2 regions of the Bacillus sp. JK106 genome follow, and region 1 is predicted to be linked to the other one. Evidence: predicted binding sites of a transcription regulator. Region 1 holds the regulator's gene; the other holds the start of a gene.

What was found. The regulator Rex, encoded in region 1, represses fermentation and respiration genes when NADH is low (regulators of the CRP and FNR family bind a similar motif). The targets are predictions, from matches to a motif close to TTGTGAAATATTTCACAA.
Region 2: a site for Rex is predicted at 3,825-3,842, ahead of ACWJJS_RS01910 (nitrate reductase subunit alpha). Genes of this name have one in related genera too.

What each region holds. Positions count from the first base shown of each region.
Region 1 covers NZ_JBSJQC010000005.1:3,161-11,024, reverse strand. Annotated here, with positions in the region: gene groL (chaperonin GroEL) at 1-956, opposite strand, end outside; gene groES (co-chaperone GroES) at 998-1,282, opposite strand; gene ACWJJS_RS17465 (CPBP family intramembrane glutamic endopeptidase) at 1,519-2,253, shown strand; gene ACWJJS_RS17460 (YdiK family protein) at 2,250-2,441, shown strand; gene tatC (twin-arginine translocase subunit TatC) at 2,483-3,241, opposite strand; gene ACWJJS_RS17450 (twin-arginine translocase TatA/TatE family subunit) at 3,248-3,418, opposite strand; gene ACWJJS_RS17445 (redox-sensing transcriptional repressor Rex) at 3,437-4,084, opposite strand; gene moaC (cyclic pyranopterin monophosphate synthase MoaC) at 4,081-4,593, opposite strand; gene ACWJJS_RS17435 (ABC-F family ATP-binding cassette domain-containing protein) at 4,733-6,661, shown strand; gene tsaD (tRNA (adenosine(37)-N6)-threonylcarbamoyltransferase complex transferase subunit TsaD) at 6,885-7,864, opposite strand, start outside.
Region 2 covers NZ_JBSJQC010000001.1:362,080-369,943, reverse strand. Annotated here, with positions in the region: gene narH (nitrate reductase subunit beta) at 1-84, opposite strand, end outside; gene ACWJJS_RS01910 (nitrate reductase subunit alpha) at 74-3,760, opposite strand; gene ACWJJS_RS01905 (cyclic nucleotide-binding domain-containing protein) at 3,937-4,413, opposite strand; gene ACWJJS_RS01900 (YwiC-like family protein) at 4,556-5,275, shown strand; gene fnr (fumarate/nitrate reduction transcriptional regulator Fnr) at 5,306-6,022, opposite strand; gene narK (nitrate transporter NarK) at 6,120-7,310, opposite strand; gene argS (arginine--tRNA ligase) at 7,445-7,864, opposite strand, start outside.

The DNA.
Region 1 (7,864 bases):
GAAGCGCGTCCCAATTGTCCGATTTCAGTAGATTTCAGGTCAAGGCCTAAGTCTTCTGTGATTACTTCTCCGCCTGTAAGAACAGAGATGTCTTCAAGCATTGCTTTACGGCGGTCACCGAAGCCAGGAGCTTTAACGGCAACAGCGTTGAATGTGCCGCGAAGTTTGTTGACAACGAGTGTAGCAAGAGCTTCACCTTCAACATCTTCAGCGATCAGAAGCAACGGTTTGCCTTGCTGTACAACTTGCTCAAGCACAGGAAGGATTTCTTGAATGTTTGTGATTTTTTTGTCTGTGATTAAGATGTAAGGATTGTCAAGAACCGCTTCCATCTTATCAGAGTCAGTCACCATGTAAGGAGATGCATATCCGCGGTCGAATTGCATACCTTCCACAACTTCAAGCTCAGTTGTGAAGCCTTTAGACTCTTCGATTGTGATGACGCCGTCGTTTCCTACGCGCTCCATTGCTTCAGCGATAAGGCTTCCGACTTCCTCATCAGCAGCAGAGATCGCAGCAACCTGAGCGATAGACTCTTTGCCTTCGATCGGCTTAGAAATTTCTTTTAAGTTTTCGATTGCAACAGTTACAGCTTGTTCCATACCTTTACGTACGCCGACAGGGTTAGCTCCCGCAGTTACGTTTTTCAGGCCTTCACGGATCATAGCCTGCGCAAGAACTGTTGCAGTTGTTGTACCGTCACCGGCAACGTCGTTTGTTTTGCTGGCTACTTCAGCTACAAGCTTCGCACCCATGTTTTCAAACGCGTCTTCAAGTTCAATTTCTTTTGCGATTGTTACACCGTCATTTGTAATTAACGGAGAACCGAATTTTTTCTCCAGAACCACGTTGCGTCCTTTTGGCCCTAAAGTTACTTTTACAGCGTCAGCAAGCGCATCGACACCGCGAAGCATAGCGCGGCGTGCTTCTTCACTAAACTTAATATCTTTTGCCATGTTAACGAAACCTCCTCGAATTTTTAAAAATATTTATTTGCTTAGCCGATTACAGCTAAAATGTCGCTTTCACGTAAGATTAAGTATTCAGCACCTTCGTATTTCACTTCAGTACCGGCGTATTTTGAGAAGATAATGCGGTCGCCCTCTTTTACTTCTAAAGCAACGCGCTCTCCGCTTTCCAACACGCGACCTGAACCGGCTGCCACGATTTTGCCTTCTTGCGGCTTTTCTTTTGCAGAATCCGGTAATACGATTCCGCTGGCAGTTTTTTCTTCAGATTCTACGAGTTCAATGACAACGCGATCACCTAATGGCTTTAACAATGTAATAACCTCCTCAATAGTATGAATATGTAATTTTAGCACTCAGCTCTAAAGAGTGCTAACACAGTTATTATAATAAAGAATCTCACTTCCAATTTCAAGTCATAAGAATAAAAAATTTTCACGCTTACATGATTCTCTCTCACACTGATTTTCTCCTTTTTTCACGTCAAGTTCACTTGTGTTACAATAAGAACAAATAAGTTGATTTTATAGGATAAAGGAGTACATATCATTTGAGAAAACAGTATTGGTATATCATTTTGACATATGTTATCATGCAGCTTTCCGCATTGATCGGCATTCCTTTAATGTACAAATTCGGCTATGCGGGCGGGCACCCTACGAATGCGAATCTCACCATGGCTCAGGGGATTTATTCCGTCGTAAGCTTTTTTATCTGCCTGATTATCGTTCTCTTGATATTGAGAACCGCGCCGAAGCAGACATTAAGAAACGGGAAGAAAGCATCCGCCGGCATGTCCGTTCTCTGGGCGGTCGCGGGAATATGGCTCGCTTTATTTTCTCAGGGAATCGCCGGGATGATTGAGCAGTATGTCTTTCACGTGGACAGCGGTTCCGAAAACACGAAAGCCATTCTCAACATTATTAAAGCCATGCCGCTCATGATTATCGTTTCTTCTATCGTCGGGCCGATTCTTGAAGAAATCATTTTCCGGAAGATCATCTTCGGTGTATTATATGAAAAAACGAATTTCTTTATCGCCGGACTGATCAGTTCCGTCATCTTCGGCATTGTGCATCAAGACCTCACGCACCTGCTGCTGTATACGGCCATGGGCTTTACCTTTGCGTTCTTGTATGTGCAGACGAAACGGATTATTGTGCCGATATTCGCCCATGTCATGATGAATACCATTGTCGTGGTCATGCAGCTCGGCCCCGCCCAAAAATATATTGAACAGCATAGTGAGCAAATGCAATTAATTATTGGAGGATTGTTTGTATGAGGAACCCAATGACTTGGGGCTTGATTTATTTCGCAGTCGGCTGTATCTTTACGTATTTGGCCGCAAGCTCTCCGGGAAGCATGTGGTCTTTTTATTCCATACTGCTGATGGTTTTCGCCGCTTATAATATCAGCATCTCGTTTAAAATGTTCGCCTTCTCATTTAAAGTGAAGAAAAATCAAAAATAATAAAAGAAAAGCCATTTCTCATCATTGAGAAATGGCTTTTTTTATGCTGATACGTCCTGGTCAGATTCACTGCCGGTCTGCCTTTTCCGATACGCCGCTTTTGAAATCAGGATACTGATTTCGTATAAAATGCAAAGCGGAATGGTAATCATCAAGTGAGACAGCAGCTCAGGCGGCGCAATCATCGCGGCGATCACGAGCAGCACAAAATATGCGTACTTCCTGATCTTCGATAAAAACATCGGCGTGATAACACCGAGTCTCGTTAAAAACATGATCAGCACCGGCATCTGAAACAGCAGCCCGAACGGAATCGTCAGCTGCAGCAGAAAATGAAAGTATTCGGTGATCCCGATCACCTGGTTGACATCCAGGTCATTCGAGACCCGCTTCATAAAATCAACGACCAGCGGAAATAAAATATAATAAGAAAACGACACACCGCCGACAAACAGCACGATCGAAATCGGAATATAGCTGAGTGTTACTTTGCGCTCCTTCTCATACAGACCCGGGCTGACAAACGCCCAAATCTGATAGAGAATAATCGGCGAAGTCAAAATGATGCCGATGATAAACGCGAACTGCAAAAAGATAAACAGCGGATCCGTCAGGTTAAAAGCATTAAGGGTGAGCTCTTTTACTTCATCGGCTTTTTGAAGATACACAATGATAGGTTTTGCCAGAAAAAAGCCGGCAATAAAGAAAACCGTAAAGGATAACGCCACAATCAGCAATCGTTTCCGAAGTTCGGCAATATGCTCCACAAGCGTCATTTGATTCACTCTCATACGCGTCATCCTATCTTACTGTTCTTCTTTCTTTTTTTCCTCTTCTTCACCGGCTAATCCCTTAGTAGCGTTCTTAAATTCACGAAGCGTGTCCCCCGCCGCTTTTCCTAATTCGGGAAGCTTCTTCGGACCGAAAATAATTACCGCCACCACACCGATAACCGCCAGGCTTCCAGGACCGATCATGTGCAGCTCCTCCTTTCGCTATTCAATTTCTTCCAAAACAGAATAATGCTTCAAGAAATAAACCAATGATTGAAGCTCTACAGCTAAATCTATATGATGAATTCGAATGTGATCCGGCACATTCAAACGGGCCGGCGTAAAGTTAAGGATTCCCTTGATTCCGAGCGCCACGAGCCGGTCGGTGATTGACTGGGCGGCAACCGCCGGAACGGTAAGAATCGCCACGGGTTCATCCTTTATGTGAAGCTCTAAATCATCAAGATCAAAGACAGGCACACCGCCTACCTCAGTTCCTATTTTACTCTGATTTACATCAAAAGCCATAGATATTTTTGTGTTATTATTTTTTGTGAAATTATAGTGAAGAAACGCCGTCCCTAAATTCCCGACACCGATCAAAATGACGTTCGTCGTTTCATCCTGATCCAGTGTTTTTCTGAAAAATGACAGCAGGTAATCCACATTATAGCCGTATCCTTTTTTGCCGAGCGCCCCGAAATAGGAAAAATCCCGGCGGATCGTGGCCGAATCGACTTTTACCGCGTCGCTCAGTTCAGCTGATGAAACGCGCTGCTTTCCTGAGGCGTGTAAATTCTTTAAAAAGCGATAATAAAGCGGCAGCCTTTTTGCCGTCGCCTGTGGAATTTTTGATTGATCCTTGTTCATGATTGGTCCTCCACTTTATACTCAGATGCATCTCTTTTAAAATCACCGTTTTTGCCTCCTGTTTTTTCCATGAGGCAGGTCGGGCCGATGACCATTCCTTTATCCAGCGCCTTGCACATGTCATACACGGTCAAAGCGCAGACTGAAGCGGAAGTTAGCGCTTCCATTTCCACACCTGTACTCCCTTTCGTTTTTACGCTTGCCTGTATATGAAGAACGGCTTCGGAATCCTTTTCCTCCCAGCCGAATGAAATGTCGACGCTGCTTAAAGAAAGCGGGTGGCACATCGGAATAATCGCTGACGTCTGCTTTGCGGCCATAATTCCTGCCACCTGTGCGACAGCCAGCACGTCTCCTTTTCCGATCTCGCGGTTTTTGATTCTGCTGTACACGTCATGCTTCATGTGTACGCTGGATATCGCAGCGGCAGTACGGACTGTTGAAGATTTATCGCTTATATCCACCATGCGGGCACGGCCTTCTTCATTAAAATGAGAAAATCCATTCATATTTAAACTCTCCTTACTTCTGATCATACACTATTTTCTCCCTGATGTCTTATCCTATAATGTTCCAATTCTGATGTATTGTTTGCTGACAGCAGGTTGATAAGCTACACTTAACTTATTATAACAGAGGTGAAATAATATGATGATCTTACAAATTAATCAGCTATCCAAATCTTTTGGCGCTGATCCTATTTTAAACAATATAAAGCTTGAAGTCAGATCTCGGGATCGCATCGCCATAGTAGGCAGAAACGGAGCCGGCAAATCAACTCTCCTTAAAATTATCGCAGGTCACCTTTCATATGAAAAGGGTGAATTAATCAAACCGAAAGAATTAACGATGGGATATCTTGCCCAGCACACTGGCTTGGAATCCCAGCTTACCATAAAAGAAGAACTGCTGAGCGTTTTTGATTTCCTGAAAGCAATGGAAAAAGAGATGCGCTCTATTGAAGAAAAGATGGCCACGGCCGCCCCGGCGGAGCTTGAGACGCTGATGAAAACCTATGACAGGCTTCAGCAGGATTTCAAGGATAAAGGCGGCTATCAATATGAAGCGGACGTCCGATCTATCCTTCACGGACTCGGCTTCGGAAAATTTGACGATTCCGTGAAAGTGCAAAGCCTGAGCGGCGGTCAGAAAACAAGGCTTGCGCTCGGAAAACTGCTGCTGACCCAGCCTGATCTGCTTATTCTGGATGAACCGACGAACCATCTCGACATCGATACGCTTACATGGCTTGAGCATTATTTACAGGGATATTCAGGCGCAATCCTGATCGTTTCCCACGACAGATACTTTCTTGATAAAGTCGTCAGCCAAGTGTACGAGGTCTCCCGGACAGAAAGCAAAAAATACCTCGGCAACTACAGCGCCTATTTAGAACAAAAAGCCGAGCAGTATGAGAAAGACCTGAAGCTGTATGAAAAACAGCAGGACGAAATCGCCAAGCTTCAAGATTTTGTCGACCGCAATCTGGCCAGAGCTTCTACAACGAAAAGAGCCCAAAGCAGACGAAAACAGCTTGAACGGATGGACGTCATGGCCAAGCCGCTCGGGGATGAGAAATCCGCCGCCTTCCGTTTTGACATTACAAAACAGAGCGGAAACGACGTCCTGCGCGTACAGGATGTTTCCATCAGCTATGACGGCCAGCCGCCGCTCTTGAAAAACCTGACCTTCGGCATTACAAGAGGCGAAAGCGCCGCCCTCGTCGGACCGAACGGAATCGGCAAATCAACCTTGCTGAAAACGATTATGAACACGATCAGTCCGGAATCCGGGTCGATCACGTACGGTTCCAATGTCACAATCGGCTATTACGATCAGGAGCAGGCTGAACTGACATCGTCCAAACGCGTGCTGGACGAGCTGTGGGAAGAATATCCGGACATGCCGGAAAAAGAAATCAGAACATGCCTCGGCAACTTTCTGTTCAGCGGAGACGATGTCCTGAAACCGGTCCGTTCGTTAAGCGGCGGGGAGAAAGCAAGAGTCGCGCTTGCCAAGCTGATGCTTCAAAAAGCAAACTTTCTCATCCTTGATGAGCCGACAAACCACCTTGACCTGGACAGTAAAGAGGTGCTGGAAAACGCCCTGATCGACTACCCGGGAACACTGTTATTTGTATCGCATGACCGCTACTTTATTAACAGGATCGCCACAAGAGTGCTGGAGCTGTCACCTGATCATGCAGAAGAATATTTGGGAGACTATGACTATTACACCGAGAAAAAAGCACAGCAGCTGGAACTGGAAGAAATGAAGCGGCAGGAAAAGGAGCAGGCTCAGCCTGCCGGCAAGGTCAAACAGGATACGAAAAGAACTTACGAGGAAGAAAAAGAATGGAAGAAGAAAGAACGGCAGCGCCTGAGACGCATTGAAGAAATCGAAGCGGCCGTCTCATCCGCCGAAGAGAAAATCAGTGCCAATGAGGAGCTGCTGTGCGACCCTGACGTGTATCAGGATCATGAAAAAGTACAGACCATTCACGCGGAGAATGAAGCCCTGAATCAAGAGCTCGAAAACTTATTAGCAGAATGGGAGGAACTCTCCTCAGAAGAATAGAAAAAGTCAAGCACCTCTTTAAGGGGTGCTTTTTTATCCACAGCTATCCTCCTTGTCAGCCATTTAAGTAAGCGCTTTATACACACTATCCACAAAATTTTCTGACTTTATCCACTTTACTAACAACTTACAGTCCCTTATCCAGACTGGATTTCTGAATATATTCACAATCCTGTGGATATGTTAGAATTATCTGTTAATAAGTAAAAAAAAGCCTCACGTTTTACAACGTGAGACGATCAAAGGATGTTAATTCCAAACCGGGCTGTCCGTTCATATCGTACGAGCCCCGGATCCCCTTTTCAAAAGCAACGGTTCCGGCAGCCGCAATCATCGCTGCATTGTCCGTGCATAAAGAAAGCGGCGGGATGACAAGCTCGGGATCTCCTGAATGGCTGAATTCCCGCTGCAGTGCGGCTCTCAGCCCTTTGTTAGCGGCTACGCCCCCTGCAAGCAGCACTTGTTTAACCCCGTATTCTTTCGCGGCCTTAGAGGTTTTTGCCGTCAGTACATCAATGACACTCTGCTGAAAGCTTGCGGCAAGATCCTCCGGAGGAATCACCTCATTTTTTTGCGAGGCGTTATGAAGCGTGTTAATCACGGCTGATTTCAGGCCGCTGAAGCTGAAATTGTAAGACCCTTCTTCCAGCCACGCACGCGGAAGCGGAATGGAATCCGTTCCCGCAGCAGCTAGCTTATCAATCTGCGGCCCTCCCGGATAGGGAAGCCCCATCGTTCTTGCCACTTTGTCGTAAGCTTCGCCTGCGGCATCATCCAGCGTTTCACCGATAACCTCGAATGAACCGTGCTCTTTCATATAAACCAATTCCGTATGTCCGCCTGACACAACCAAAGCAAGCGCCGGGAACTGAAGCTCTCCTATCAGCCTGTTTGCATAAATATGGCCCGCAATGTGATGGACGCCGACTAACGGTATTTGATGGGCAAAGCTTAACGCCTTTGCCGCATTGACTCCGATTAACAGGGCTCCGACAAGTCCGGGTCCTTCCGTTACAGCAATCGCATCAAGATCATCAAAGCCCATCTCCGCCTTTGAAAGAGCTTCCTCAATCACAAGGGTAATCTGCTCCACATGATGTCTGGACGCTATTTCAGGCACGACCCCGCCGAAACGTTTATGGCTTTCAATTTGAGAAGCGACAACGTTTGAAATGATGTCTTTTCCGTTTTTCACGACTGAGG
Region 2 (7,864 bases), on a different contig from region 1:
GTTTTTGCAGGTGACACTGCACGTATGGCAGCCGATGCATTTATCCAAGTTCATGACCATCCCGATCTGCGCTTTAATCTTCAAGCCAATCGACCTCCTTCAGCTTGCGGATGACGACATTCAGATCGCGCTGATTCCCTGTCGGACCGTAATAGTTAAAGCCGTAACTGAGCTGTGCGTAGCCCCCGATCATCTGGGTCGGCTTGACGTGAATCCTTGTCGGGCTGTTATGGGTGCCTCCGCGGTTATTCGTCAGTTTTGTGCCGGGCACGTTGATGTGGCGGTCCTGGGCATGGTGCATAAACGCCATTCCTTTAGGAATCCGGTGAGACAAAACCGCTCTCGCCACGACAACGCCGTTTCGGTTGAAGCATTCAATCCAATCGTTGTCTTTGATATCCGTGTCCTCTGCGTCATCTTTATTCATCCACACGGTCGGCCCGCCCCGGAACAGCGTCAGCATCGGCAGGGAATCAAAATACATGCTGTGAACGGACCATTTATTATGCGGCGTCAAATAATTAAGAACGATCTCTTTGCCCTCTTGATCAGGCCGCTTGCTTAGGAACGGACGGTGCTGGAGGATCGGTTTAAATGTCGCCATCGTTTCACCGAATTCCATCATCAGTTCATGATCGACATAATAGGATTGTCTGCCTGTCAGCGTCCGCCACGGGATTAATTTTTCCACATTCGTCGTAAACGGCGAGTATCTGCGCCCTCCTTTTTCTGAGCCGGTAAAAGCCGGAGACGTGATGACCGTTTTCGGCTGGGCTGTAATTTGCTCGAACGTAAAGCATTCTTCCTCGCGTTCTTCCGCCAGGTCTTTCAGCTTCAGGTTTGTGATGTTTTCAAGCGATTCCCATGCTTTTACGGCGACCTTTCCATTTGAGGTGGACGACAGGGTTAAAATCGCTTCTGCCGCCTGCTTTGCTTCACTTATATTCGGGCATCCTTTGGCAACGCCGTCTGAATCGGTTTCTCCCAGTCTCTTTTTGAGCGATTCATATTCATCGGCGATCGACCAGCTCATCCCTTTTGTTCCGCTCGGTTTTAAAGCCGTATGAGGGCCGAGCGCGGTCATTTTATGAAAAATGTGTTTGTAATCCCGTTCAGCGACATGGATGTTCGGCATCGTTTTTCCCGGAATGGCTTCACATTCGCCCTTGCTCCAGTCATTGATTTTTCCGAACGGCTGGGCCAATTCCTGCATCGTGTCGTGGAGGAGCGGCGTCGCGACTACCTCTTTCACCGGCTCCATCTCGACTTCTTCCGCCAGGTCGGAAACGGCTTTTGACAGTGCTTTGAAAATATCCCAGTCTGACCTCGATTCCCACGGCGCCGAGATCGCCGGAGCAAAAGGATGAATAAACGGGTGCATATCCGTGCTGCTGAGATCGTGTTTTTCATACCATGTCGCCGCCGGCAGCACGATATCGGAATACAGCGCCGTACCGGCCATTCGAAAGTCGAGATTGATTAACAAGTCAAGCTTGCCTTCCGGCGCCTGTTCCCGCCATTTGATTTCTTCAGGGCGGATGCTGTCGCTGTCGTCATTCATCAGACCGTTCGTAGTCCCCAGCAGATGCTTGAGAAAATATTCATGCCCTTTTCCTGAGCTTGAGATCAGATTAGCCCGCCATACGAAGAGATTCCTTGGGAAATTCACTTCATTGTCCGGGTCTTCAATCGCGAATTTCAATTTTTTCTCTTGAAGCCGTGAGGCCACGTACGCACCTACGTCTTCAGGTGTCGCCGCCCCCGCCTTCTCAGCTTCTTGATACAGATTGATGCCGTTTTGATTGAATGTCGGATAGGACGGCAGCCACCCTAATCGCGCTGCCAGCACATTGTAATCGGCGTGATGCTTGTAGCGGGATGACGCGGCGATCGGTGAAGCCAAGTCACTGATCGGCTGGTCTTCATAACGCCACTGGTCTGTCGCAAAGTAAAAAAATGAGGTGCCGTTTTGCAGTTTAGGCACGCCTTCCCAGTCCTTTGCGGTTGCGATCGTCTGCCACCCTTCAGCCGGACGGAGCTTTTCCTGCCCGACATAATGGGCCCAGCCTCCGCCGTTTACGCCTTGGGCGCCGACGAGTAAAACAAGATTTAACACCGCACGGTAAATCGTGTCGGAGTTGAACCAGTGGTTGATTCCCGCCCCTACGATAATCATCGATCTGCCGTCTGTATCGATCGCATTTTGAGCAAACTCCCTGGCAATCTGTATAACGGCTTCTCTTTTAATTCCCGTGATCTGTTCCTGCCAGGCAGGTGTGAACGGACGGGGATCATCATAAGATGCGGCTGATTGTCCGCCGATGCCCCGGTTCACGCCGTAGTTTGCCAATATCAAGTCAAACACGGTCGTGACGTACGTCTCTTCACCATTCAGATCCAATTTTTTAATAGGAAGATCCCGCTCAAGCACTTTGTTTCCGTCATTTGAAAAATACGGAATGCGCACCGAGCCGATTTCGTCCTCTATTCCGAGCACGGAGAGACGGGGTTCAATCGGTTCCCCAGTGTCTTCATCGATCATATGCAGGTTCCATTTTTGCTGTCCGTCCCAGCGGGAGCCCATTGTTCCTTGCGGTATAGCAAATTCGTTTGTTTGTTCATTCCAGACCGCAGGCTTCCATTGATCATGCTTTGTCTGCCGCCCGATGTCTTTCGCATGCAAAAACCGCCCCGCAGTATACACGCCCTTCTCTTTTGACAGAGTGACGAAGAATGGAAAATCGGTGTATTGCTTCGCGTACTCAATAAAACGTTCAGTTTCTTGGTTCACGTAAAATTCCTGCATAATGACGTGCCCCATCGCCATCGCCAGGGCTCCGTCAGTCCCCTGGCGGATGCTCAGCCAGTCATCCGCAAACTTTGAGGACTCCGCAAAATCGGGACTGATTGAAATGACCTTGGCGCCTTTATAGCGGGCTTCCGCCAGAAAATGCGCATCAGGCGTTCTCGTTAACGGAACGTTGGAGCCCCATGTGATGATATAGCCTGAATTGTACCAATCACTGCTTTCCGGAACGTCCGTCTGGTCACCCCAAATTTGCGGGGATGCCGGCGGGAGATCCGCATACCAGTCATAAAAACTGAGCATTGGGCCGCCGATTAAAGACATGAATCGCGAACCTGATGCGTGGCTGATCATGGACATCGCCGGGATCGGAGAAAAACCGACATTCCGGTCAGGCCCGTATTTCATCACTGTATACAGCAGAGAGGCTGAAATCAGCTTCAGCACTTCCGGCCATTCCGCGCGGACAAATCCGCCTTTCCCTCTTGCCTGTTTATAGGACTTCGCTTTTTCAGGGTTTTCAACGATCGATTTCCAGGCATCCAGCGGATTTTGATGCGTCTGCAGTGCTTCCCGCCACAAATTGATCAGCACACCTCGCACATATGGATATTTCACACGGAGCGGGCTGTAGATGTACCATGAAAAACTGGCCCCGCGCGGACAGCCTCTCGGTTCGAAATCAGGCATATCCGGTCCTGTTGATGGATAATTCAAGTTTTGTCCTTCCCACGTGACAATTCCGTTTTTCACATAAATATTCCAGCTGCAAGAACCCGTGCAGTTGACGCCGTGGGTGGAGCGAACGACTTTGTCGTACTGCCATCTGTTTCTGTATACATTCTCCCAATCACGATCTTCGCTTGTCGTTTGGCTATGTTTATTTGAATGATGTTCGATAGGAGAAAAATAGTTTAATCTCCTGAGCAACGGACTCATTTTCTTTTTCTTCATGATCGTTCACTCCTTCCGAGTCAGGTGATGCTATGTACACTATAAACAGAGACGGCGCATCACCTTGTGAACTATGTCACACACTCTGCTTTTTTCACAAAACGTTCACACAGAGCAGCAGGAAGGATTTTCAAACGATATAGGGACGCCCGCGTCATCAAAAAAACCGGTTCTGTTTAAGAACCGGGTTCGGCGTTTTCATCCCGTGATGTATGCAGATACCGCAAAAACAACTGATAGGAACAGAAGACATTTTGCTGAAGCATCGCCAAAAAGTTCATTTGCAGCCGCGGATGGTAAGACATCATTTGCTTAAATACGGAATATGGAATATGGAGTACCAGAATATCCGGTGAGGCATTGACTGAGATAAAAGGCGATAAAGAGAGCCCGCCTTTTTCATCAATCGGAAACACATCGCCTTTTTCCCACAGCGCAACGGTTTGTGACCCTTCAGGGAGCCTGCTGTCCGTAAAACGGATATTGCCTTTCAATACAATATAAACGGATTGTGAATGAAGAAAGGATGGAGATTGGTCAGATGAGCCGCGGATAAACGTCCCGTTTTTCAGCAAGGTTTCGACAATGGACAGAGGCACTTCATTAAACATAGGAAGTTGTTTCAGAAATAATAAATAGTCACACTGATTCATAGGAAAGCCTCCTGTGCTATTGATATCTTTAGTGTAGCCCGATTGAGCCCGCGCGGCAGTGATGTATTTCACAGCTTGTATGATAAAGGTCACTTATCAGGAGAGTGTTTGCACTTATAATGAAATAAAAAGGAGGGTTTCGATGAAGGCGATGATTCCGAAGCAGCACGGCGCATGGGCGATGCTGCTGATTCCATTTTTACTCGGCATGGTCAAGGGAGGCCCGGTTTTCTGGCATATTCCGCTCTTTCTGGGCTGGCTGTTCCTTTACTTGACGGTTTATCCCGTTTCGCTCGCTTTGAAAAAGAAACAGCTTCAGCCCTATCAAAAGTGGATATGGTATTACGGTTTTCCAGCCTGCTGCTTTTTGATCATTTCTGTCTTTCATAAGCCGCAGCTCGTCTGGATCGGCGTTTTTTTATTGCCGCTGTTTCTCATACATACGCATTATGCCCGCCGAAAAAACGAACGGGCGCTCACGAATGATATTGCGGGTGTTCTGTTCTTTTGTTCGGGCGGGCTTGCGAGCTGCTGGCTGGGAACGGGAATCCTTGACGGCTGGGCTTGGTTTCTATTCTTGCAATCCGCTTTATTTTTTGTCGGGAGTTCTTTTTATGTGAAATCGGTCATAAGGGAGAGAAAAAACAGAAGGTTTGCTTACTGGTCATGGGGATATCACCTCTTGCTCCCCTTTTTATCGGCCCTTCTCGGGGCAGGCTGGGCGTTTCTCGCTTTTATCCCAAGCAGTCTGCGGGCCTGGTTTTTTCATGGAAGAGACTGGCCGGTGAAAACAATCGGCATTCTGGAAATCGTAAATGCCGGCTTCTTTTTCGTCGTCATGTGTATATGTATCACAAGCTGAAAAACAAGGACATCGGCTGCCCTTGTTTTTTCAGTCAATATTGCAGATCTCAAGCGGACAATTTTCACACTCGATCTCACATCGTAAATAGTCCCGTTTGTGCAAAATAATTTTTCCGGTTTCGTCTATCGAAATAACCCCTTGTTTGCGGAGGTCTCCCAGCATGCGGTTGACGCTCTCCCTTGCCGCCGCGCAAAACTTAGCCAAATCCTGATTTGTCAGCACGATGTTAATCAGAATCCCATCGCTTCGTTCCACCCCGTAGCTGTTTGATAAGCGGATAAGGGTGGAATAGAGCGCCCCTTTTTTGCCGTGAAGAAGCAGATCCCTGATCTTAGATTGGATTTTTCGCAGATGGGTGCTCATCCATTTCATAAATTCAAACGTCAAAACACCGTTTTGGATCAATTCCTTTTCCAGCTTGTTTTTATTAATGACGAGCACCTCCCCGTCCTCTAACACTTTCGCACTGAGCATATATCTCGGCTCATCTGTGAATAGCGTCAATTCCCCGACAATATCGTGTTTCTGGCAGATTCTAAGTGTCAGGTCTTTTCCGTCAGACGTCAGCTTGCCGATTTCAATGAGTCCTGATTGAATCAGATAAAGCTCTTCTGCATCCATTCCTTCTTGAAACAAATACGTGTGTTTTTTCATTTTCCTTTTCGTACTGATCGATTCCAGCAATTCATGCAGTTCGCGGGAAAGAAGTTCTTTATCAGATTTTCGGACAGAGAGAATATTCATGAGCTCACCTCGAAGAAAGTCACGTTGCGTATGTATATTGTAACGTGACTTGATTTGCACTCGCCCAGAAAAAATTAACAATCTTGTGAATGGATCATTATGAATCAAGGCTATGACTGTTTTTCTCCGTATGTGTTTTCATTCTTTCCTGCCAATACATCCAGATCACAAGGACAAAGCTGGCTAACGCAACCTCTGAAAGCGCCATAAACCCGATCGCGTATTGGCCTGTTGCCTGAAATACACTTGCCAGAATCAGCGGAGGGAAAAAACCGCCCAGTCCGCCCATGGCAGACACAATACCGTTGGCAATCCCCGCTTGCTTCGAAAAATAGAAAGGCACCAGTTTAAATACCGTCCCGTTTCCAATCCCTGAGCAGACTGCCACCGTCAGCGATCCGAACGCATAAAGGCCGATCGCCGGGGAGAATGACAGCATGACGCCTGACAGCGTAAGCCCTGCGAAAACGAACATCAGAATGCGGAGCGGGCTCAGTTTATCTGCAAGAAACCCTCCCACAGGCCTGAGCAGCGTAGAGACCGCAATAAAGCCGGCCGTCCGCAGACCGGCATCCGCAGGGCTCAGCCCAAAATGCTCAACCAAAAAATTCGGAAGATAGATGGTAAAGGCGACAAAGGCGCCGAACGTAATAAAATAAAACAGGCTCAACATCCACAGCACATGATTTCGGTAAACGGCTTTCATTTGTGTCTTTATGGAAACTTTGACTTTCTTCTCATGCCGGTCGCCGAACAAAACGTGCAGTAATGCGAAAACAGCCAGCAAAACAAGATACATCTGCACGGTTGCTTTCCATCCCGCGGCTTGAGCGATAACCGGCGCGGCAAAGGTAGTAACGGCGGTCCCGATGTTTCCGGCACCGTAAATCCCATTGACGACACCGTGCTTTTCTTTCGGATAATATTTCGGGAGGGACGTCACTCCGATGGAGAATACCGCTCCCCCGATCCCTAAGAAAAAGCCGCCCGCGATTAAATCAAATAAAGAATTCGCGATACTGATCCAAAATACGGGAAACAAAAGCAGGATGAAGCTGATCATAAACATCAGCCGCGCGCCATACCTGTTCGTTAAATATCCTAAAGGAATACGGAGAAGCGATCCGAGAATAACGGGAATCGCCGTCACCAATGAAATCTCGCCTTTGCTTAAATGAATATCTGATGTCATTTGAGAAATGAGCGATGAAATCAGCACCCACACCATAAACCCTGCCACTAAGCTTAATGACTGCAACGATAATTGAGTATGTTGACGATTGATCATTCGGCTTGCCCCTTTCACTGATTCAATATCAGTCTTATCATACAAAAACTCAGTGTGCGGGATTGTGAATTACATCACACGCTTTATATGCAAAAAAAAGAACAAAGCCCGAAGACTTTGTCCTTTGATCATCATTACATTTTTTCCGGAGCGGATACGCCGATCAGCTGAAGCGCATTGTTCAGCGTAATTTGCGTCGCCTTCATTAAAGCGAGACGCGCGCGGCTCTTCTCTTTATTTTCCGGATCGATGACTTTCTCTGCATTGTAGAAGCTGTGCAGAGCGGAAGCCAGATCATAAATATAGTTTGTGACACGGTGAGGAATGCGTTTTTCCGCCGCTTCTGCCACTGCCTCAGGGAAGCCGCCGATTGTTTTCAGCAGGTCATATTCTTTTTCTGATTGAATATGGCTGAAATCAAGATCTGCCGCCGGTTTAAGTCCCTGCTCCTCCCCTTGGCGAAGCATGCTGCAAATACGTGCGTGTGCGTATTGCGCATAATACACAGGGTTTTCATTAGATGTTGATACGGCAAGATCCAAGTCAAAATCCAT